4 regions of the Parabacteroides sp. AF14-59 genome follow, and region 1 is predicted to be linked to each of the others. Evidence: riboswitches for the same ligand, from Rfam matches in the RefSeq annotation. Region 1 holds a riboswitch; each other region holds the start of a gene.
The links. Region 1 has a riboswitch for cobalamin ahead of DWW23_RS07365 (sirohydrochlorin cobaltochelatase). Riboswitches for the same ligand answer to the same signal wherever they lie in the genome.
Positions count from the first base shown of each region.

Region 2: linked by a shared signal. The riboswitch ahead of DWW23_RS22315 (porin family protein) and the one ahead of DWW23_RS07365 (sirohydrochlorin cobaltochelatase) in region 1 are both predicted to bind cobalamin.
Region 3: linked by a shared signal. The riboswitch ahead of DWW23_RS18265 (TonB-dependent receptor) and the one ahead of DWW23_RS07365 (sirohydrochlorin cobaltochelatase) in region 1 are both predicted to bind cobalamin.
Region 4: linked by a shared signal. The riboswitch ahead of nrdD (anaerobic ribonucleoside-triphosphate reductase) and the one ahead of DWW23_RS07365 (sirohydrochlorin cobaltochelatase) in region 1 are both predicted to bind cobalamin.

Region 1 is NZ_QUHH01000005.1:24,176-30,097, forward strand. It holds gene DWW23_RS07355 (TonB-dependent siderophore receptor) at 1-1,089, opposite strand, end outside; gene DWW23_RS07360 (PepSY domain-containing protein) at 1,086-2,567, opposite strand; gene DWW23_RS07365 (sirohydrochlorin cobaltochelatase) at 2,586-3,500, opposite strand; cobalamin riboswitch at 3,625-3,821, opposite strand; gene aspT (aspartate-alanine antiporter) at 3,962-5,659, shown strand; gene DWW23_RS07375 (bifunctional aspartate transaminase/aspartate 4-decarboxylase) at 5,840-5,922, shown strand, end outside.
Region 2 is NZ_QUHH01000028.1:53,752-59,673, forward strand. It holds gene DWW23_RS22305 (low molecular weight protein-tyrosine-phosphatase) at 1-237, opposite strand, end outside; gene priA (primosomal protein N') at 282-2,744, opposite strand; gene DWW23_RS22315 (porin family protein) at 2,814-3,407, opposite strand; cobalamin riboswitch at 3,673-3,940, opposite strand; gene DWW23_RS22320 (right-handed parallel beta-helix repeat-containing protein) at 3,988-5,466, opposite strand; gene DWW23_RS22325 (RagB/SusD family nutrient uptake outer membrane protein) at 5,571-5,922, opposite strand, start outside.
Region 3 is NZ_QUHH01000018.1:115,991-121,912, forward strand. It holds gene DWW23_RS18250 (DUF6383 domain-containing protein) at 1-1,292, shown strand, start outside; gene DWW23_RS18255 (hypothetical protein) at 1,558-1,848, opposite strand; gene DWW23_RS18260 (O-acetylhomoserine aminocarboxypropyltransferase/cysteine synthase family protein) at 1,956-3,236, opposite strand; cobalamin riboswitch at 3,356-3,559, shown strand; gene DWW23_RS18265 (TonB-dependent receptor) at 3,691-5,922, shown strand, end outside.
Region 4 is NZ_QUHH01000004.1:270,645-276,566, forward strand. It holds gene nrdG (anaerobic ribonucleoside-triphosphate reductase activating protein) at 1-139, opposite strand, end outside; gene nrdD (anaerobic ribonucleoside-triphosphate reductase) at 123-2,216, opposite strand; cobalamin riboswitch at 2,339-2,547, opposite strand; gene pgk (phosphoglycerate kinase) at 2,714-3,985, opposite strand; gene DWW23_RS06960 (NEW3 domain-containing protein) at 4,309-5,463, shown strand; gene DWW23_RS06965 (ABC transporter ATP-binding protein) at 5,467-5,922, shown strand, end outside.

The sequences.
Region 1 (5,922 bases):
ATCGAGATTTACATATGTTTTTTTCCCTTTTCTATCGAAATAATACAAATCATAAATAGGGTCTGAACTGCTGACATATGACATTCCTTCTACACAACAGTAATCCAAATTGCTGTGTCCGTAGGATAGAGTTTCACGGAATTTCATCCAGTCAGTTAACGGTTGGGTATATTGCATACGTACATCCATGTTACGGCGGTGCATCTTATTGTTTGCAAAGTCGTTGTACACGGTATGGGGATCGGCTGTGGGGTGCAGTGCTCCGCTAGGTAGATAAAGTTTGTCATCGGATGCATAAAATATATCTCCCGGCATTGTCGGCGCCGCACCTATCTCCGTGGTATAATGGTCGTCATTGAAACTGATATTTCCTTCGAAATAGCCTTTTCCTATTTCTGCTCCCAGGGCGAAGAGGCCGGAGAAACGATCAGCATTCACATCGCGGTAACCATCGCCTGTACCATAATGAATATTTGCACGGTAATTGACCGGACCGATCAGTTTGCCACCGAAACCGACTGTTGCTTCTTTCTGGTTCCAGCTACCGTAGCTGATGCTGGCATTTGCCGAGAAATCGGCAGATGCCTTTTTCGTTATGATATTGATAACGCCACCCATGACCGAGTGTCCGCTCAGGATAGAAGCCGGACCTTTGATTACTTCTATCGATTCGACAAAAGAAAGATCGCCGAACGGCATTGTGTTTAACAGTGTACGCTCGTCACGGATTCCGTCGATAGCGAATACGGCGTCCGACGTACCACGAATGCTGTACCGCTGGAAAGCACCCAGCTGGTTGCTGCTCAATGTAACCCCCGGCAGGAAACGTACGGCATCTTCCATATTCAGGATATGCTTTCTTTCCAGTGTCTTGCTGTCCAGGCGGGTAACAGTGATAGGAAGGAACTTCAGTGGAACATCCATGTTCAGCAATTGGACCGGTTGTTCCCGTAATGGCGTTGCCTGTTTCTTTTTAGCTGTAATTTCAACATTGCCGACGGTAAAGATCGAGTCGGTGATACTTCTCTGTCCGAACATGAATGACGGACAAGCGATAACCATTGATAAGAGTAAAATTTGCTTTCTCATACTTTTTGTTTAAAAAATCTATTTGCCTTTCTGATAATCCATTTGATCGATAATACGACCCCGGTCAATGACAGGAATGTCCCGCCGAGTAGTAAAGTGTACATAACGATATTCCAGAGTACCGGACGGTCGGTAAGGAATTTGATGTTGAGACTGTGAAGACCGCTGTAAAGTAAACGGCGTAACCGGCCGTCATCGTCTACCCGTCGCTGCATCAGCGTTTCCGGCTGATAGTAATGGCGTGTATGCATTTCATCGTCGACGATGATACGGTAGACCGGCAACTGCGTACGATCTTTCTTGCGTCCGTAATAATCCTGGTCGTATTCCGTAAGTAAATCTAATTTATAGGGGATGCTGTCTCCATACATTTTAACCGCCTCTTTTCGTACCATATCTTCGGTCAGGAGGAAAATCCGGATTGCTGTTGTATCGGTCGCATCGATATTGATTGTTTGCGAATCGGTGGTAAGCCTGTAGTAAGGATACTTTTGCCAGGTTGCCCATTCGATGCTTTTTACACTGTCGACCGCCTCCAGTACTTTCCGGTAATCCAGATGATAGGCAGAGGCGACAAAACGTCCTTCCGATCCGCCCCACGGGATGCGGCGTGACATATCCTGCTTTTCTTTCGGAGCTTTTTTCATCCAGTCGGGAATATCCATTAACGACATCATTCCGCTGAAAGCGAATGTAATGGTGAAAATACCGAAGATCAATCCACTGACATAATGCCATTTGAACCATCTTTTCCTGTAAGGGGAAAATAACTTCTTATGGCGGTTGCGCCAGGCCAGTTGTATGGAAAGGATCAATCCTGCCAGGCACATGATACAACCGATGCCGGAACTCCATTTCACGAAGTTGATCCAGGCAACCTGATTCTGGCGGAGCGATGTGAAGTAAACCCAGTGGGGAATGGCTCCGAGCCACGCCCATAAGCGCTGGTCTTTGTCGGTGAATTGCAGGACGCGCCCTGTTTTTGAAGAAATATAGAGTTCATGGCGGCCATCATCCGCAAATGTATATTTATAGATGGGGAACTCTTCGCGCAACCGTCCGAAAGGAATCCATTGATCCAGCTTATACATCGAATCCACACGCAGGATCGGAGATGAGCACCATTGTGCTGCAGTCCGCTTGATAGTTTCGTCATTTATTGCTTCGACTGGTTGCAGAGAGTCTGCATAGAGTGTTTCGGGCGTATTCTTTCCCCGGAAATGAACCACAGGCCGGTCAAAATACATTTCCATGGAGAGTGAACGGACCTGTGCTGAATCGGGAAGAACGGACAGAAGAGTTTCCATATCCGGCAAATTTCCGTCGATAACCTGTTGCCTTTCTAATTTATCCTGTTGTGATGCTCTGGGAAATGAATGATAGATCATTACTATACCTGAAAGAAACCACATCAGAAATAAGATACTCAGAAGTAATCCGAGTATCTTATGTGTAAGTTTTAGTATTTTTCTGAACATTTAGTTTTGTGCTTGAACTTAGTCCTTTTCAGCAGCGTATTGTTTTTTCTTTTCAGTGATATTGACCATTTTATGTTTGGCCGCAAACCTGGCATGATCGATGAATAGTTTCTGGATGTCCGGATTTTGTCCTAATCCCTGCATAAAGACAGACACCTGGTAACCTTTGCTTTCCAGTTCCTGCTTCATATCGCCTGCTATATCGTTGTTGGCATGGTCGCCTGCTACAAACATAAAAGGCATCAGCAGTACTTTCTTTACACCGCTGGCATCCAGTTTGGCTACCATATCGTCGAAAGAAGGATAGCCTTCTACGGTGGTTACATGGTAATCGGTATATCCTTTGGATTGCAGCATATAATCCATCATGGCATACTGTGCCGTGGCTGGTGTATACGTTCCGTGTCCGACAAGAACCGTCGCGCCTTCTTTGGCTCCGTTCTTTGCTACGGCTGCTATCACATCTTCAAAGTCATGCGGTGTATAAAGCAGCGGGTTGCCGATACGTACCTCTTTGAAATTCTTTTCCAGCGGTGCAATGTCTTTGCGAAGCGATTCCATTTCCACCCCTTCGATAATGTTTGTAGATTGGATGAGGATATGAGTATATCCGTCTGCTTTCAGTTTTTCCAGTGCTTCGACCGGATTCAGTTTTTCGATACCGCGGGCTTTCAGGCGGCGTGCCACGATGCGGGAAGTGTAGGCTTCGCGTACTTCCATGTCTTTGAAGGCTTCTTGCGCTTTCCGGTTGATCGCGTCGATGGTGAGAGCACGGGTGTCGTCATACGTGGTACCGAAATGTACCATTAATAAGGCGGCTTTGTCACCCGGTTGCATGGAGGCCAGCATGTCGGATGCCTTGAAGTTCTCGCCGTCATGTGCCCAGCACATAGGTGCGAGCATACAAGCAATAAGTAATAGTAAATGTTTCATATAATGTAAATTAAAAGGTAACGAACGAATACGACAAGCCACAATACCGGCTGTCGGTAAACATTTTCTTTTATCAAAAAGAGATTGTCCGTATGTTTTATCATTCTCCTGACCCCGGGGGAATACGATATAAATAAACCTTGGCAGGTTTCCTGACTTGCCCGGAAAGCGACCTTCCCATCCTTGTATCGGACAGTGGTGTAAGAATGCTTTCCTTATTATCGGGCTCCACAGTAGCGGGCACTGTTCCGGATTCAAACCGGATTCCCTTTTATACGATTAACGGAATGTTATCGTATCACCAAAGCGGGGACAAAGATAGAAAATTATTTAAAATAAGATGGATTTTATATTCTCTTAATTGAATCGGCCGGAACAACTTCCTTGTGGATACTGTTCCATTTACCACAATAAAACCGGACATATCGTATGTCTTAATATTAACGCCAAACAATTAATATATGGAGTGGTTTGCAGATTTACTCAAACATTATCCGGAACTGGCCATTTTTCTTACACTGGCATTGGGCTTCTGGATCGGTAAATTTAAAATAGGGAAGTTTTCTTTGGGGACAGTTACCAGTGTTCTACTGGTCGGAGTATTGATCGGACAATTGCATATAGAGATCGGTGCACCAATTAAATCGGTATTCTTTCTTTTGTTCCTGTTTGCTGTCGGCTACAGTGTAGGACCACAGTTCTTTCGGGGACTGAAGAAGGAAGGGCTTCCGCAGATGCTTTTTGCAGCATTGATGTGCCTGTTCTGTTTGTTCATTCCTTTCCTTCTTGCCAAACTGATGGGATATAATGCGGGCGAAGCTGCCGGGTTACTGGCCGGTTCACAGACTATTTCGGCCGTATTGGGAGTAGCGGAAGATACGATCAATCAGGGAAGCCTGAGCGATGCTGATAAAACGGCTATGATCAATGTGATGCCGGTGGCTTATGCCGTGTCGTATATTTTCGGTACGGCGGGTTCTGCCTGGATCATGAGTGACGTGGCTCCCCGTCTGCTGGGTGGACTGGCATCCGTGAAAAAGGCTTGTAAAGAACTGGAAGCCAGGATGGGAAATGATGACGAAAGTGAGCAGCCCGGATTTATGCCTGCAGCACGTCCTATCACTTTCCGGGCTTATAAGATAAGCAATGACTGGTTCGGTGCCGGAAAGACCGTACAGGAACTGGAGGATTATCTGGAAGAGCAGGGGCGCCGCTTGTTTGTGGAGCGTGTCCGTATCAATAATGTTATTTATGATGTGAAGCCGGACCTGATGCTCCAGAAAGGAAATGAAGTTGTCTTGAGCGGACGGCGTGAGTTTGTGATCGGTGAGGAAGACTGGATAGGGGATGAAGTGAATGATATCGATTTGCTGGATTTCCCCGCAGAGACATTACCTGTATTGATCTCCCGCAAGAAGTTTGCAGGCATGACGGTGGCACAACTCCGCAAGGAAAAGGTGATGCATGGTGTCAGTATCAAGAGTATCAAACGTGCCGGGATCAGTATTCCGGTATTGGCTGCGACCCGGATCGATCCGGGCGATATGCTCGAACTGGTCGGGACAAAGCTGGAAGTGAATGAGGCGGCTGCTACTTTGGGATACGCCGATCGACCTACGAACCAGACGGATATGATCTTTGTCGGGTTGGGTATCTTTATCGGTGGTATAATCGGTTCGCTGGCTATCCACTTCGGGGATATTCCTGTCAGCCTGAGTACGAGTGGCGGGGCGTTGATTGCCGGGTTGGTATTCGGATGGCTTCGCTCCAAACATCCGACATTCGGACGCATTCCGGAGCCTTCGCTTTGGGTGTTGAATAATGTCGGACTGAATATGTTCATTGCCGTGGTCGGGATTACGGCAGGTCCGAGTTTTGTGACCGGATTTAAGGAAGTAGGGGTGAGCCTGTTTGTTATCGGTGCTTTGGCAACGACTATCCCGTTGATTGCCGGTGTCCTTATGGGACGTTATCTCTTTAAATTCCATCCGGCCATCACTCTTGGCTGTACTTCCGGTGCACGAACGACAACTGCCGCCCTCGGTGCCGTGGAAGATGCGGTGGAGAGCCAGACACCGGCATTAGGTTATACTGTTACCTATGCGGTAGGTAATACTCTTTTAATTATCTGGGGAGTAGTAATCGTGTTGTTGATGTAGGGATAACGGGCCAGTGCCATTACTGTGGCAAGACTCTGCCATGCCTTTGGCACAACTCTGCCATTACTATGGCATAACTCTGCCACTAGAGTGGCACTGGCTTCGGCTTAGGAGAGAACATACTCTTTTCATAAGAGTAAATCTGGTAAAAACAAGCATTAATTATACATTATATATAATATGGAAGATAAAAAGAAAATCGTAGTTACCCGTGAATACGAAAAGAAGATGTCGGAGATCAGTCCATTCGAATTAAAAGATAT
Region 2 (5,922 bases), on a different contig from region 1:
AGTACGGACAGGACGGGAGATAGAATCGAGCACATAGCCCCGCCGTGCTGCATGGCTACGCATCCGCTGGTCGGCACGTTCTCCTTCATGATATCCCATGATACCTGCCGAATCGACTTCGATAGAATCTTCAAGACCGGCATCCTTTACCAATTTCTTCATCACTGCTTCTGCCGACGGAGAGCGACAGATATTTCCGAGACAAACAAATAACAATCTTATCTTTTCCTGCTTCATCATACTGGTCATTTAATTGTTTTTTTAATTGAATACTTCATTGTTTACGCCGGGTCGATATCATAGTGTACTATCAACTGTTTAAAAGGAAGATAGCGTTGCATTTCCGAATGAATTGCTTCCAGTATCTCCCTAACAGGGGCAATCGCTGCAGCTATCTCGATTTTCAGAACGATCTTTTTAATATGCAATGTCTGTACCCGGGTGACAGGCGGAGTCACTGGGCCTAATACCCTTTCTCCTAAACGAACACGCAACTTTTCTGCATAGATTGTCGACATTTCCTGCAAGACAGTCTCATTACGGCTCCGGAGCACCAGAACAATCAACCGGTAATAAGGCGGATACCGGAACATACTGCGCTCGCTCAACTGCAAACGGACCATTTCCCGATAAGCAAAATGCTGTACCATTCGTATCAAAGGATGCTCCGGCTGGGAAGTCTGTAAAACAACCGTACCGCGTTTATCTCTCCTGCCGGCACGCCCGCTCACCTGTACCATCAGCTGGAAAGCGCGTTCGTGAGCCCGGAAATCTGGGTAATTCATCAGGTTATCGGCATTCAGAATACCTACTACACTCACATTTCCAAAGTCCAACCCTTTGGACAACATTTGCGTCCCGATCAGTATCTGCGTCTTCCCTTTCTCAAAATCCGATATAATACGCTCGTAAGCCGTACGGGTACGGGCTGTGTCGAAATCCAGCCGCTCGACTTTTGCCGCCGGAAATAAAGAAGCGATCTCCTCCTCCACCTTTTCCGTACCGAATCCCATCATTTTTAACTCAGCACTCTGACATTCCGGACAATGCGGCGGTAACTGAATAGTATATCCGCAATAATGGCAGACCAGTTGATTATGGTATTTATGATAGGTCAGGCTGACATCACAATTCACACAATGAGGGACCCAGCCGCAACTCTTACATTCGATCATCGGAGCGAACCCACGCCGGTTCTGGAACAGGATAGCCTGTTCGCCACGAGCAAGCGCCGCATTTACCTTTTCAACCAGCAAAGGAGAGAAAAGCGTATCTTTCATGATCTTTTTACGCTTCAGTTCTTTTATATCGGCAGTTATGATCTCCGGCATCAGGCAATCACCGAAACGGGAAGTCAGTTCTACCAATCCATATTTACCGGTCGTTGCATTGAAATAAGAGTCGATCGAAGGGGTCGCAGACCCCAACAATGTCTTTGCCCCGTGCATCCCCGCCAATACGATAGCAGCATTACGGGCATGGTAACGTGGTGCCGGGTCTTGTTGTTTATAGGTATTCTCATGTTCCTCATCCACAATGATCAGCCCCAGGTCCTTGAACGGAAGAAAAAGAGAGGAACGTACTCCCAGTACGACCATCGGTTCTCCCCCATGAAGCAGCTTATTCCAAACCTCCACACGTTCATTGTCGGAAAATTTGGAATGATATACCAGCAACTTGTCTCCGAACAACTTAGCCAACCGCTCCGTGATCTGGGTCGTTATAGCGATCTCCGGAAGCATATACAAAACTTGCCGGCCCATCTTCAACACCTCATCGATCAGACGGACATAGATTTCAGTCTTTCCGCTCGAAGTAACTCCATGAAGCAAACAAACCTCTTTGGAAGTAAAAGTATCATGTATCTCGTTATAGGCTTTTTCCTGTGCCGGACTTAGCAAACTAAGCGACTGCAACCGGCATACCGGGACTTGCAAACGTCCGACTTCTTTCTCATAACTCTCCAGGACTCCTCGTTTCAGCAAACCTTCCAATATAGCAGATGAACAGCCACTGTGCTCCAGCAATTCTTTTCTTGAAACCTCCTTACTCAGAGCAGGGTTTAAAGCATGACTTAAATCGAGAAAACAAACCAGCAAAAGTTCCTGTTTTTTTGCCCGCTTAAAATCGGCAAAAACCTCCTGTAAACGTTCCTCAGTAGCATATTCCTGCGACAACCGGATAAATGTCTGCATTTTCGGAACAAACCCTCGTTTCATTTCTTCGCTGACTTCAACAGCTCCACGAGCCATCAAAGAAGCCACAACCGGTACAACATTACGCAATCCGGTTCTTTTCTCCAGTTCCGATACAGTTAATTTGAGTACACCTTTGAAGGCATCCAGTACTGCTTGTTCATTGGGGCGCAAAGGACCGTCTGCCTCAAAATCAGCATTATAAGTCACAGCCGTTTCACTTTCCAGTTTTAACCCGGAAGGTAAGGCTGCTTTATAAACATCTCCCAGTTTACACAAATAATAAGAGGCTATCCATTTCCAGAAACGAAGTTGCGGCCTGCGCAACACGGGACTTGCATCCAGCAAGGCATAGATCTCTTTTGTTTCAAAATCCGTATTCGGCCTACGTTCATGCACATCCATGACAATCGCTGTGTAATAACGTTTCTTACCGAAATGAACAATGACCCGGCAACCGGGAGTTACGGCAGCCTCCAGGTCCGCAGGAATGCTATAAGTATAGCTATTTTCCAGCGGCAGGGGTAGTATGACATCTGCATATTTCATTTACGATGCCAAAAGTAACAAAAAAGGCCGGACTGTTAAAGCCCGGCCCTTCATATCTTATGTCTGTTATCAAAACAAAATGGCAGCTGTAATAGACCATCCGCGGTTCTTGGCATTCAGGTCGAATTTCTCAGAACTATAGTTATCGGTTAGTCCCAAACCGTAATTTACACCGATCTGCAAATGACTGATCAGTTCCGCACCTACACCGAAGTTAAGGCCTGCACTAAAGTTTTTCGCTTTTATCTGATCTCCTAAAACATCCCATATTTTATCCCCTCCTACACGGAAACCGACATACGGACCGGCAGAAAGATAGGCTTTGACAAGAGGAATACCGAATTTCCATTTCAGATTTACCGGTATATCGAGATAATCTGTTTTCATACTTGTTGAAGAGGCCGATCCTTCCGCTTTCATATCTACTCCTTTCTGTGAATAAAGGATCGCTGCATCCAATCCTATTCCGACCAGAGGAATCGTTGTTTCGATCATCGGACCGATCTGGAAACCTGTCACGTTATCCGCTTTCAGTATATCGGAATTCAGATGAACGGACGATATGTTTAAACCGCCTTTCACCCCAAACTTCAGCTGGGACTTGGCCGGTACGGCTATGAATGCCATCAAAATAATCAAAACTAAACCTGTAACCTTTTTCATATTGCCTGTTGTTAATTAATTACTGTTTGCAAATAAACATACTTTTCCAATAATAAACAAGTATTCCAGCCTTACTGTTCATTCATTAAAAAGAAAAGCATGCACCGGACACGGAGCTCATCCCGCAAACCGATCCATGCCTCTTTTCCTAATTATTATGGCAAAATAATTAAAAACAAATACACCAGGACAACGACAGGATGAACGGGAGTAAGAATATAGAGGCAGAATTGCCTTTTGTTCTCTTCCGGCCTTTCCTCGAAGCCGTCGAAATAATATGCCTTGCAGGTCTTCTGACTTACTTCCGGATCGGGCGCCTTCCCAACTTTTGTCAGTTGACAGTTGATAGTTGACAATTGACAGTTAAACTGTCCACTGTCCACTGTTATCTGTCAACTCCTTCGTCAGTGGCATGAGTGTTGCCTTATCCGTTATGAAGCTTACAGCAGCGGGACTGTCCGGGATTTTCACCCGATTCCCTTTTAATCCTTTCCTGCGAATACAGGCCAGGAACAATGCATGCCGCAAATATAGAGAGTTTTTTCGGATTATCACAACGAATGCCTATTTTCGTTAGAGACTATTCTATTTTAGCCTGATCGGTGCTTTGTTTCAATCGATCCAACACTTTCTCCCGCAAATATTCGGGAAACTCCTTATGGAATGGAAAGCTGGATAGTAAATCTAATTCTTTTTCAACAGCGGAAGAATCTTCAGGCCTGTCGATAAAATTGCCATAATAAGTGTTACCTTCAAATTTGGTATTAATGCTATTACCTGTCACAAACTTATATTGCAGTTCATCGTTCATGATATAGAAGATATTCCGCTTGAAAACCGTATTCTCCGCCCAGGGACCACCCCAGTTATCCATCACGAGCACTGAACGATCTATATCGGGAGAAGGCTTTTTCATGATAACGATTACGTTATCCTCAATAGCCGTCTGTTTAGCCGGTCCGGAAATATGGATTACCGGAGAGAACCAACCCGGACGAGTCGGATACGGACGCAAACCGTCATTAATACTTACATTGTGGCGGATAATCGTATTTTCTGTACCTATATTATACGGCTCTCCCAAAGAGTTACCTTCATTACAAACCATCACAAAACCTCCGGCATTATCGTGGCTGAAGTTATACTGGATAAGCGTATTACGACAGTTGTAATCCGAATCGAATCCTTGTGCATCCCACTTGGCAAACTGACCGCTTACTTCGTTGAACTGGATAATTGTATTATCACAACTCCACGGCCATATCCCGGCTGCGGCATCTTCAATCCTTAACAGATCAGGACTGTCCCTCACCACATTATGTTCGACCAATGCACCATCACAAGCGATCGGGACAATCCCATCCCCCGGAACTTGTTCGATCAGATTCCCCCGGATAACGACATTCAAACTCGGGAACCATTTATCACGACCTGAATTTCCATTTCCGGTAATGCCATTTCGATGACAACGATAGATATGGCAGTTCTCAATCAGTAAATCGACAAAACGGGTCGGTACTTCTTCTCCACCGTTATGCCAGTAAATACCGTTTCCTGCTCCTTCATTCTTAATACAACTACCGTTCACATCATGAACAGTCAGGTTCTTTAAATGGATATGGTGAACATCTCCTTTATCCCAGGCGTAAATAATCACTCCGTTTCTGCCCGGATCCGGTTTTTCCCCTTTATTTGTTATCTCCAGATTATTAACCTCCCAATATTCGAGACCTTCAAGCAACACTGTGTGTTGCTTGAGCCCGTTACCATGTAAAACGGGCTTTTTGCCTTCTTCATAACTACTGACAATGACAGGCATTTCTTTACTACCACTACCTTTCGGTTCAAACTGTCCTATGTATTCCGTACCCGATTTGAACAAGATACGGTCACCCGGTTCGAACATCTGTTCATTCAGTTTTTTCAAACTCTTCCAGGCGGTTGAAGGTGAATTTCCTGTGTTGCTATCATCACCCGTCAGACTATCCATATAAAATGTCCGCGAAACAGGACTACAGGCACATAGCAATAAAGCCAAAAGCAAAGTGCATATTTTCATCTCTAATTAATTTATTTGTTAACCAATATTCAAAAGGGGATGTAAAAAGTCCATGTTAAGGAACCCTGATAACAGGACTTTAATACATCCCTAAACTTATCATTTTACCAATCCGGATTTTGATTCAATAGTGTATTTTTAAATAATTCAGCATTCGAAATAGGATATAAATACATTCTGTCATTCCAGGTCCGCTGATCGACGAGTTGACGAGTGTAAATCAAATCATTCCCTTTCTTTTCTATTTTTACCCCATAAATATCCATCGTCTGATCAGCGATCTTCCATCTTCTGACATCCCAGAAGCGATGATCTTCGAAAGCCAGTTCTACCTGACGTTCGTTCCGTATCCTTTCCCGGAAGTTATCCGTAGCAACACCCGGCATACCGGCACGCGTCCTGACCTGATCGATGGCTGCACGAGGCGATAAAGTAAATGTATTATCCGTATAATCC
Region 3 (5,922 bases), on a different contig from region 1:
ACAAATCGGGTGTTCACTACTTCGCTTTGATCGATACAGCTTCTTATGACAACGTTGCTCCGGATTCATTACGCAAAGTAGGTGTTGATGATAACAACGTATATCTGAAAGCTCAGAATATGACAGAAACTCGTACTTCTGCATTCTCTGTAGAAATCGATGACGCTCCTCTGTATCGTCGTTTCAACAATGTAGCATTAGACGAAAGCGCTGTTGATGCTGCTGATAGCTTGAGATTCTACGAAAATATTCGTCACGAATATTTGATGGATGAAACTAACAAAGAATTGCAGAATGAAGGTGTTAACTACCTAGGTATCTGGACTGCAGACAAAGCTAAAGCTGGTTTGTCATTCCGTATTGACACTGCTTGGGTAACACGTGGTCTGGGTTATATCAAACCGCAGTATTTGATTTCTGTATCTCGTAATGATCAGGCTGCTGACAAGGGTACTCCTTGTAACGAACCGGGTGGTCATAAAGACGCTCAGGGTAAACCAACAGATGAATGGGGTTGCGTTCACGCTAAACCGGGAAAAGCTGGATTCGTATATGGTAAATATTTGGTAAGCTTTGCTGATTCTGTAGCAACAGTTGGTCAGGATAAACCTTATACTGATGTTAAAGCAGGTTACACTCGCGTTGGTTTCGTAAAAGCTATTAAGACTGGTGATAGTTTGATCGTTTTGGTAAATGGTTACGAAAATATGAAACCTGAAGACTTGAATGTTGATGACATTATCAAAGCATACAAGGCTGCTAAGATTGATGGCAAATACATCAATAATCTGAAGGGTGATAATCATAAGAATTATACTTGGTCATTCCGTTATACAAATCCTGATGGTGCTGCTAATGTTACAGAAGAAGGTGCTGGAAACTCATTCTTGATCGAATCTAACAGCCATGATGGTATATCTATCGCTCCTGAAAAAGCAGCATGGATCAAAATGCAGAATGGTTGCATCGTATTGACAGATGAAAAATCTGAATTCAACAATGCTAAGACTGGTGGTGACGGTGCTCTGATTTTCAATGTTGAAAACATCGAAAACGACGAAATGGCTACAGATACTAAAGATATCACAACTAGCGACGTAACTGTTATCGCTGGTAAGGGTGACATCACTATCAAGGGTGCTGCAGGTAAGACTGTTACTATCAGCAACGTTCTTGGTCAGACAGTTGCTAACGCAGTTCTTTCTTCTAACGAAGCAACAATCTCTGCTCCTGCAGGTATCGTAGTTGTAGCTGTTGAAGGTGAAGCAGCTGTTAAAGCAATCGTAAAATAAGAATAAAGAATAATTAAATAGAAAAAGCTTCTCTGCTCTTCCCCTTTTGGGGAAGGGTGAGTAGCCTGTGAAGGTGAACAGATTGGAAGCGTAATTTTAGTAATAAAAATAAAATAAAGTTCATCCGTGAATATCCCTGCGAAGAGAGAAAATGGATAAAAAACAACCCCGGCGGTATTTGTTACCATCGGGGTTTTGTTTTTGAATAGCTCCCGGAAACGGAGTTCATTATGTTTAATAGGATTTCGACCTGAACCAAGTCTGTTTATGGCAGCAATAGCCATTTCCAGATAGGAATCACATGTATGGTAGTGCCATTTTCATGTGTAATAGTTCTCTCTTCGTCTTTGGTTATAATATACATCCTTTTTAAAGGATAAACATTGTTTAATTTGATCAGACCTTCTACTTCCCGTTGATAAGTGGCTTCATCTTGCAGGGAGTAACTTACCTGATAGGCTGTCTCTATTTCCGGAATAATGAAATCAACCTCTATATTCTGGTTGTAGAAATAAACTTTGTTGCCATATTGTTTATATAGATGTATAGCGACCATAATAGGGGTGAGATGTTACAAAGATAAGAAATCGTTTTGTATAGAAGACGATTCTTTGTTAAAATCGTCTTCTATACAAAACGATTCTTTGTTTTACTTGGGGGCTTTTACTGATTCAATGCCTGCTCGATATCTGCAATGATATCGTCTGCACTTTCGATGCCGACAGAGAAACGGATCAGGTCAGGAGCAATACCAGCTTCCTTCAACTGTTCGTCTGTCAACTGACGGTGCGTATGGCTTGCCGGGTGAAGCACACAAGTACGGGCATCTGCTACATGGGTAACGATAGCAGCCAGTTTCAGGCTATCCATAAACTTAATGGAAACATCGCGTCCGCCTTTCAATCCGAATGACAGCACACCGCATGAACCGTTCGGCAGATATTTCTTTGTCAACTCATAATACTTATTACCTTCCAGATCCGGATAGTTCACCCAGGCTACTTTGTCGCAATTCTGAAGCCATTTAGCAACAGCCAACGCATTTTTACAATGCTGTGGCATGCGCAGATGTAAAGTCTCCAAACCTAAGTTCAGCAAGAATGCATTCTGTGGAGACTGGATAGATCCCAGGTCACGCATCAACTGGCTGGTCGCTTTGGTGATATACGCCATCTTACCGAATGTCTTTGTATAAGTCAATCCGTGATAAGACTCGTCCGGCTGGCAAAGGCCCGGATATTTGTCGGCATGTGCTTCCCAATCGAAGTTACCGCTATCGACGATACAGCCTCCAACAGCAGTTGCATGTCCATCCATATATTTAGTTGTAGAATGGGTTACGATATCTGCTCCCCATTCGAACGGACGGCAGTTGATCGGTGTGGCAAACGTATTATCGACGATCAATGGTACCCCATGTTTATGGGCGATATGAGCGAACTTTTCGATATCCAGTACCATTACTCCCGGATTGGAAATCGTTTCGCCGAACAATAACTTTGTATTCGGACGGAATGCCTTACTGATCTCTTCTTCACTGGCATCCTGATCGATGAAAGTACATTCGATACCCAGTTTCTTTAACGTGACGGACAATAAATTGTATGTACCTCCATAAATACCGGTAGCACTTACGATATGATCGCCGGCTTCGCAGATATTGAAACAGGCAAAGAAGTTAGCTGCCTGTCCGGATGAAGTCAACATGGCTGCAACACCACCTTCCAGAGCTGCTATCTTACTGGCAACAGCATCGTTGGTCGGGTTTTGCAGGCGGGTATAGAAATAGCCGCTCTCTTCCAGGTCGAATAATTTCGCCATCTGTTCGCTGGTTTCATACTTGAAGGTAGTACTTTGATAGATTGGAAGTACGCGCGGTTCTCCCTTTTTCGGTTGCCAACCACCTTGTACACACAAAGTTGCCGGCTTAAATGAATTGCTCATATTATTAAATGTTTGCTATGTAATTGTTTCTGCAGACAAAAGTAAAGAATAGTTTGTTCCATTCGTACAAATCAGCGATCATTTATAAAAAATAGCTTACCGTTTAAAAATAATCTTTACCTTTGTACCCGAATTTTGGTGTCACGATTCCATTTCTACGGAAGAGTGATGAAAAGGGAATCAGGTGAAAATCCTGAACAGACCCGCTGCTGTAAGCTCCGCCAAAGTCTTTGAACACGACTCAATCCACTGTTCGCAATGAATGGGAAGGACGTTCAAAGATGGAGTAAGTCAGAAGACCTGCCAGAATAATAGTTGAAGGCTTTCGGGAAATAGGGCTGAAAACATATGAGTAAGAGCTTTTCACTATATTATTGGGGCTTTGTCTGTTCATGTGTTCTATTTTATTTCATCGGGAGCATACAGTATAATAACGGTTAACAAACTTGATGAAATGAGAGGTTTCATACATGTCCTTTTTCTATTTATTTACTTGTTTTCTGCCAATCTGTCGGCGCAGAATAAAGTGACTCTTTCCGGTGAAGTCAAAGACCAGGAGGGTATTCCGCTTTCTTCGGTGACAGTTGCCCTGGAGAATACGACGGTCGGTACTTATACAAACGATCGGGGATATTATTCCTTGACTGTAACTCCGGGAAGACATACTGTTATTGTCACTTCATTAGGGTATAATACGATAAAGACCCAGATCGATCTCCGTAAAAGTAAAACAGTGGATTTTACAATGGAGGAAAACTCCGTTACTCTGAATTCGGTGGAGGTATATGGCAAATCGAAAACCCAGAAGATCAAAGAAAGTGCTTTTTCAGTAAATGCCCTCGATATAAAGCCGCAGATCAACTCATTGAAGAACCTCAATGAGATCGTGAACCGGACAACCGGTATAAAGATCAGGGAGGAAGGTGGAGTCGGTTCCGACTTCGATCTTTCTATTAATGGGTTATCAGGCAATTCCGTCCGTTACTTTATCGATGGGATGCCTCTGGATACAAAAGGAAGCGGTGTCTCGCTGGCAAATCTTCCTGTCAATATCATTGACAGGGTGGAAATATATAAAGGGGTAGTTCCTGCCAGCCTGGGTTCGGATGCTCTGGGGGGCGCCATTAATATTATTACCAGTCAGGAAAAAAAGAATTATCTGGATGCTTCTTATGGTATAGGTTCTTTCCATACTCATAGAGCTGACCTGAATGCCCAATTCGTAGAACCGAAGACCGGATTGATCATCAAGCCGACCGTCGGTGTCAATTATTCCAAGAATGATTATAAGATGAAAGGTGTCGAGGTATGGGATGAAGATAGCCGTAAATATATTGAAGTCAACCGTAAACGGTTTCATGACGATTATTTTTCCTTGTTAGGACAATTGGAAGCAGGCTTTGTCGATAAAGCGTGGGCAGATGCTTTCTTTGTTTCCGGATCTTATTCCAAAATAGATAAAGAAATACAGACAGGGTCTATCCAGACAAAGGTGATCGGTAATGCAGAGCGTCATTCCGATGCCTGGAATGTATCAGCCCGTTATCAAAAACGGTTTGAGAAAATCAATACGAGCGCATCGTTTTCCCATACCTGGGACGCGTCGCTTACCGTCGATACTGCTTATCGTATCTATGACTGGAACGGTGATTTTACTCCCTCATCCCGAAACGAGCTTAATGGCCGTGGACGTTCTATGCGTCATTACAACCGTCCAATGACTATTTTCCGCGGAGGTGTCGATTATGCGATCAACCGGCATCATTCAGTCAGTCTGAACTATCTGCTTAACCGTACCGGAAATAAACGCCGTGATGATGTCGACGAAACTTTTGAACCGACCAACGATGTACTGACCAAGCATATTCTCGGATTGACTTACAATCAGTCTTTTTTCGACGGAAGATGGGAGAGTACTGTTTTTATTAAAGACTATATAAATGCAACCTCTATCGGACAAAACGATCTTGCCTGGATAACCGGTTCGGAGGATGCCAAAGGACATTCTTCCAACAGTTATTGGGGAGGCGGTTTGGGGCTACGTTATACATTTTGGGATGCACTGGCTGGAAAGGTTTCTTATGAACATAGTGTGCGTCTTCCTTTGTCGCGTGAGCTGCTCGGAAACGGAACGACCATCTATCCCAATCTCGCCCTTCATCCCGAAAGCAGCGATAATATAAACCTGGGCCTTTTTGGTAACTGGTATCCTGCTTACGGTCATTCTTTCTATTATGAGGTCAACGGATTTCTCCGCTTTGTCGACGATTATATTCAGGCAACCGTATCGGAAAAAGAAGGTATGATGCAATACGAGAATATTCCGGCTGTACATGTGAAAGGTATTGAAGGGGAAATGCGCTACAACTGGAAAAACAGCTTTCAGATAATGGTCAACTGTAGTTATAACGAAGCACGCGACCAGAAGAAATATAAAACCGACGGTAAGCCTTCGGCTACTTATAATAACCGTGTGCCTAATCGTCCCTGGGTGTATAGCAATGCTGATGTGAGCTATACATTTCACAATCTGGCGCAGAAGGAAGATAACCTTCGCATCGGATATTCCTGGCAATGGATACATTGGTTTTACTTATCATGGGAAGCATACGGAGCTCTTGAAAGCAAGTCGCGTATCCCGACTCAGAATGTATCGAATCTTAATGTGACCTATTCATGGATGAAA
Region 4 (5,922 bases), on a different contig from region 1:
GTGGTTCGCCGATATCTTTTAGTAAATAGGGGCTATGACAACCTTTGCATCGGTTGGGACAGTTAGATATGTTGATCGCCAACGTTATCTCGTCCGGTACTTCCTGAAAGACAATATCGTAATCAGTGTAACGTAGCATAATGTCTGATATGAGCTTCCTTCTGCCGGGGTTGTGAGAAATTACTGATACGTTTCATATAACCGATAACGCGGGTCAGATAATCCACATTCTGGCTGTGGCATTTGGGACATTCTTTCAAATAGCGTTTGTCGATATGGTTGCAATCGTTACAAATGGTATTAGGAATGTTGAATGTAAAATAATTACAACCTTCTATAGCTGAGACACGTAGTAACTGGCGGTATTGTTCTTTGCTCAGATGTTCTTCCAGATTCATGTGTAGTGCCGAACCACCGGTCAGATGCTCGATATAACGTCGGCCATGGATACGGAACTTGTCGACAACGTTGAGTGTCGTGTCTTCCACGATATAGAAATAGCTGTTATAACAATCGCGGAATGTCTGATACCCCGCTTCTCTGTCCCATTTAGCATGTTTTACTCCTACATTTTCGGCAGGAATCATTTCGCAGTTGAACAAGACCTCTTTATTACGGTACTTTTTGTTGTATTTTTCTACCATGCCGAGTATTTCTTGTACAAAAGTTTCATATTTAGGGTTGTCATTGATTTCGATACCCATAAACTGGGCAGCTTCTACCAATCCGTTCACCCCGATCGTAAGATACTGGCGGTTCATATTAATATAACCGGCATCGAACAGGGGGAGCATGCCTTTGGATTGTAACTGTTTCAGATTCTCGTTGTAGGCCAACTGGACTTTATGTACGAGATCGATTACCTCTTCCAGAAAGAACGGATAAAGTATACCGGACTTCACAGCATGTTGTATACAACGGTTCAGGTTGATTGTCAATACGCTTTTAGAACCGGTAGATACCCCTCCGGCTCCCAGCGTATAACTGAAACCGTTGTCCTGTATCTCGTTGCGCAAACGGCAACAACTGCTTAACGAATCGGCATTATCGCTCATGTAAGTGAAGAAGGAATGTCCTTCGGCATACATCTCGGCCGTAAAATCCCCGTATTCCTTATCGAGTACATCTCCATCTTTCGACAGGAGCGCCATAGTCTCGACCGGGAAGGTCAGGACGTTGCGGGTACGTTCTTTGTTGAACCATTTCATGAACCGCTTTTGCAACCAGTTTAACGAATCCCAGTCGGGCTTGTTGCCGTCAGGGAATACAAAATTCTCGAAAAGACTGTTGAAATAATATTTGTCATAATAGGCAATGTTCCAAAATACAGCCTGGAAGTTTCTGGCACCGGTCGGCTGGTTGATGGAATAGACTATTTGTTCGAAACAGTCTGTAATCATTTTGTCTATTGTACGTTGTTTACTGGACGAGTCTACCACATCATCAGCGTGCCGGTAATAATCTTTTCCATACTCCAATCCGACGAAATAATTCATATACATCAGAAACTCGGGAGTTGCACATGCACCGCTCAACATGCTTGAAACAATGAATACCATATTGATGAAACCACCACAGAAAGATTTCAGATTGGTTGGGGCTGTAGAGTTGCCTCCCACGGAAGCTGTACCGCTTATCAGCCAAGGATACATGGTTATACTGGCACAATAGTTGGCAAGGTTCGTTTCATCATTCTTATAAATGAAATGGTGATTCAGCAGTTCCAGGTAACGGTCCGATACTTCTTTTCCGTACATATCTTTCAACCGGTCTGTCAGCAGGCGGCGGTTCAGGCGGATAAAGTTCGATTTCGGTAACTCACCTATCAGTGTGGCGATATTTTTATTCTCTACATTGGCATTAGCGTCGTATTTACTTCCGGTAGCCGGATTGGATGCATCACAATAATCCAGTAGAAAGCGCAGTTTATCCCTAACTTCCCGATCTTCCAGATGTTTCTGCCGGTATAGCATATATGACTTTGCTACCGCATAATAATGTTCTGCCATCAAAGCAACTTCCACCTGGTTCTGAATATCTTCCACACTTGTCCCTTCGCTGACACTGATGCGGCTGAGGATATTGGTTATTACTTCCTGGGTAGCGAAACTACCTACTGATAAAAATGCTTTAGCTATTGCATTTTTGATTTTGTCAAGTGAGAATACTTCTTTTTTACCATCTCTCTTGACAATAAAAATCTCCGTGCTGATCATACTTTTTATTTAAGATTAAACAATACTTCTGTTCATGCAGTTCCGCAATGATTCCCGGAGATAAAGTGATAAATGGATCTTATAAAGGATTCATACCACTGCTTTTCACCCGAAAGCGCTGGATTCTGTCTGATTGAAATGGCAGGTCTTCTGACTTGTTTCTGTTGTAACACCTTCCCGGTCTGAGACCAGTGGTATACAGAGGTTACAACATTTTTCCTTTGCAGGAATAAAACTTACAGCTACGGGGATAGTCCCTGATTTTCACAGGATTCCCTTTTAATCTTCCTCACTGAATTGTGATTCGGAAACCATTGTCGATAACAAAGATATGAATTAATTCAATATTGCAAGGAGACATATATGGCTATGTTATTCTTCCGTAATATATCCCGGATGGGATATTATGAGGTAGTGATTATAAAACAAGAAACTCCGGTGAAATCACTTCACCGGAGTTTTATATTTAATTAGGATATTATAAACAATATCTGAAATTATTTGTACGGTTCGCCTTTAACAGCAGCGATACCCGGCAGAACTTTGCCTTCGATAGCTTCCAGTAAAGCACCACCACCTGTAGATACGTAAGAAACTTCGCTTGCAATACCGAACTTGTTAACGCAAGCAACAGAGTCGCCACCACCAACAAGAGAGAATGCACCGTTCTTAGTAGCTTCAACGATAGCGTTACCTACTGCACGAGAACCGTCAGTGAAGTTTTCGAATTCAAATACGCCTGTCGGACCGTTCCAAAGGATAGTCTTAGACTTCTTGATAACATCAGCGTAGATTTCGATAGTCTTAGGACCGATGTCAAGACCTTCCCATCCGTCAGGAATTTCGTTAACATTAGCATATTTTGTATTTGCGTCGTTGCTGAAAGCGTCAGCAATCTTAGCGTCGACAGCCAATACAAGGTTTACACCTTTTTCTTTTGCTTTCTTCATCAGGTCAAGAGCCAGATCCAACTTATCGTCTTCAACGATAGAGTTACCGATCTTACCGCCCATAGCCTTTGTGAAAGTATAAGTCATACCACCTGTTACGATCAGATTGTCTACCTTGTTCAACAGGTTTTCGATGATTTCGATCTTAGAAGAAACTTTAGAACCACCCATGATAGCAGTAAACGGACGAGCGATGTCGTTCATTACTTTTTCTACAGCTTTTACTTCTTTTTCCATCAGGTAACCGAACATCTTGTGGTCAGCATCGAAGTAATCAGCAATCAGAGCTGTAGAAGCATGAGCACGGTGAGCAGTACCGAATGCATCGTTTACATAGCAATCTGCATAAGAAGCCAATCTCTTTGTAAATTCTTTCTGGCTTTCTTTTACTGCTTTTTTAGCAGCTTTCTTTTCGTCGTCTGTTGCATCTTCTGCCAAACCTCTTGGTTTGCCTTCTTCTTCTGCATAGAAACGAAGGTTTTCCAGCAATAAAGCTTCGCCCGGTTGCAGAGCAGCAGCCTTAGCGCCAGCTTCTTCACCAATACAGTCGTTAGCAAACTGAACTTCTACGCCCAGTAATTCAGATACACGACCCAAAATATGTTTCAGTGAAAATTTATCAGTAACGCCTTTCGGACGGCCCAGGTGAGAACCTATGATTACGCTGCCACCGTCTGCCAGGATCTTCTTAAGTGTAGGAAGAGCGGCACGAATACGAGTGTCGTCTGTGATGTTGAAGTTTTCGTCCAATGGAACGTTGAAGTCAACTCTAACAAATGCCTTTTTGCCGGCAAAATTGAAATTGTCAATTGATTGCATAACTCTTGTATTTAAATTTCTGTATAAAATGTCTTTCTTAGCGCTCGCAAACTTACACAAAAATATTTTATTTCAATGTTACATTTGCAGAATAATTCGGTCTGTTTAGCATACAAATGGCTTCTTTGGGGGGTGTCTATATATAATGTATAAGGAAAAGTTCGTTTGTTATCGCATTCATGACAGAGATTTACCGGATAGGAAAGGGGGGAACTTTTATGATAGCTTTTTTTTAATTCTTTTAAAAGTATCTAATACTCTCAGTATATATATTTGCCCCCGGCTAATAAGTAATCATTTTTGTATACTCTATAAAAATCATTATGAAAATGCAAATTAACTGTTTAAACCTATTATTTGTACTGTTATTGGGAATAATCCCTTGTAGTAAAGTCCACGCTGGTGATTCTGAAAAGAGCGTGATGTTGTACACTCCCTATACAAAAATAGCGGTTCCGCCGGGGGAGTCGATCGATTACAGTATTGACGTCATTAACAAGAGTGACGAAGTGAAAAACGCGACTATCTCTGTCGAGGGAATGCCTCGGGGATGGAGTTATGAAGTAAAGTCCGGGGGATATTCGATCAGCCAGCTTTCGGTCCTTCCTGATGAGAAGAAGAATTTTTCCCTGAAAGTGGAAGTGCCGGTGAAAGTGAATAAGGGAACTTATAATTTTACGGTTTCGGCCGATGGTATGGCTAAGCTTCCGCTTACGATTACCGTTTCCAAGCAGGGAACTTATCAGACTGATTTTACAACAACTCAGCCGAATATGGAGGGTAACTCCAAATCTACTTTTACCTTTAATGCAACGATCAAGAACCGTACTGCGGAACAACAGCTTTATGCCCTGACGGCTGAAGTAGAAAGAGGTTGGAATGTGGTATTCAAACCAAATTATAAGCAGGCGACATCTGCGCAGGTTGAACCGAATGCTACTCAAAATATAACGATCGATATCAATCCTCCGGCTAATGTTGCTGCCGGTAGCTACAAAATTCCTGTTCATGCTTCTACCGGCTCCACTTCTGCCGATCTGGATCTGGAGGTTGTGATAACGGGTTCATACGAAATGGAGCTATCCACACCAAGAGGTTTGCTTAGTTCCGATATCACAGCGGGAGAAACAAAAAAGATCGATCTGGTTGTTAAGAATACAGGTTCGGCAGAGTTGAAGGATGTGCAGCTTTCTGCAAGTAAACCGGTCGACTGGGAGGTGACCTTCGATCCTGCCAAAGTGGTAAAGCTGGGAGCCGGACAGACAACCAGTGTGATTGCTACCGTAAAGGCTTCTAAAAAAGCGCTTCCCGGCGATTATGTGACGAAGATGGAGGCCAAAACTCCGGAGGTGAATGCTACAGCCGATTTCCGTATTTCTGTGAAGACCCCGATGATCTGGGGATGGGTCGGTGTCTTGATTATTGTTTTGGTATTGGGAGGTGTTTATTATCTGTTCCGCAAATATGGAAGGAGGTAAGCCATGTGTCAACCTGTTATTGAACTTACCGGACTGACAAAGAAGTATGGTGATTTTACTGCGGTGAACGATTTGAACCTCCGGATAAACAAGAAAGATATATTCGGATTGCTAGGGCCTAACGGGGCAGGGAAGTCGACTACGATCCTGATGATGTTGGGTCTAACGGAGCCAACTGCCGGTTCAGTGAACGTTTGTGGTATAAACTCTACAACACATCCGATCGATGTGAAACGGATAGTCGGTTACTTACCGGAAGATGTCGGCTTTTACGATGATATGACCGGTATTGAGAATCTCGTATATACCGCACAGTTGAACGGTATCCGGAAGAATGAAGCCAAGGAAAAGGCAGGGCAATTATTGGAAAGGGTAGGGCTTGCCAATGAAGGAAAGAAGAAGGCTGGTAAATATTCAAGAGGTATGCGTCAGCGCCTGGGCTTGGCAGATGTTCTGATA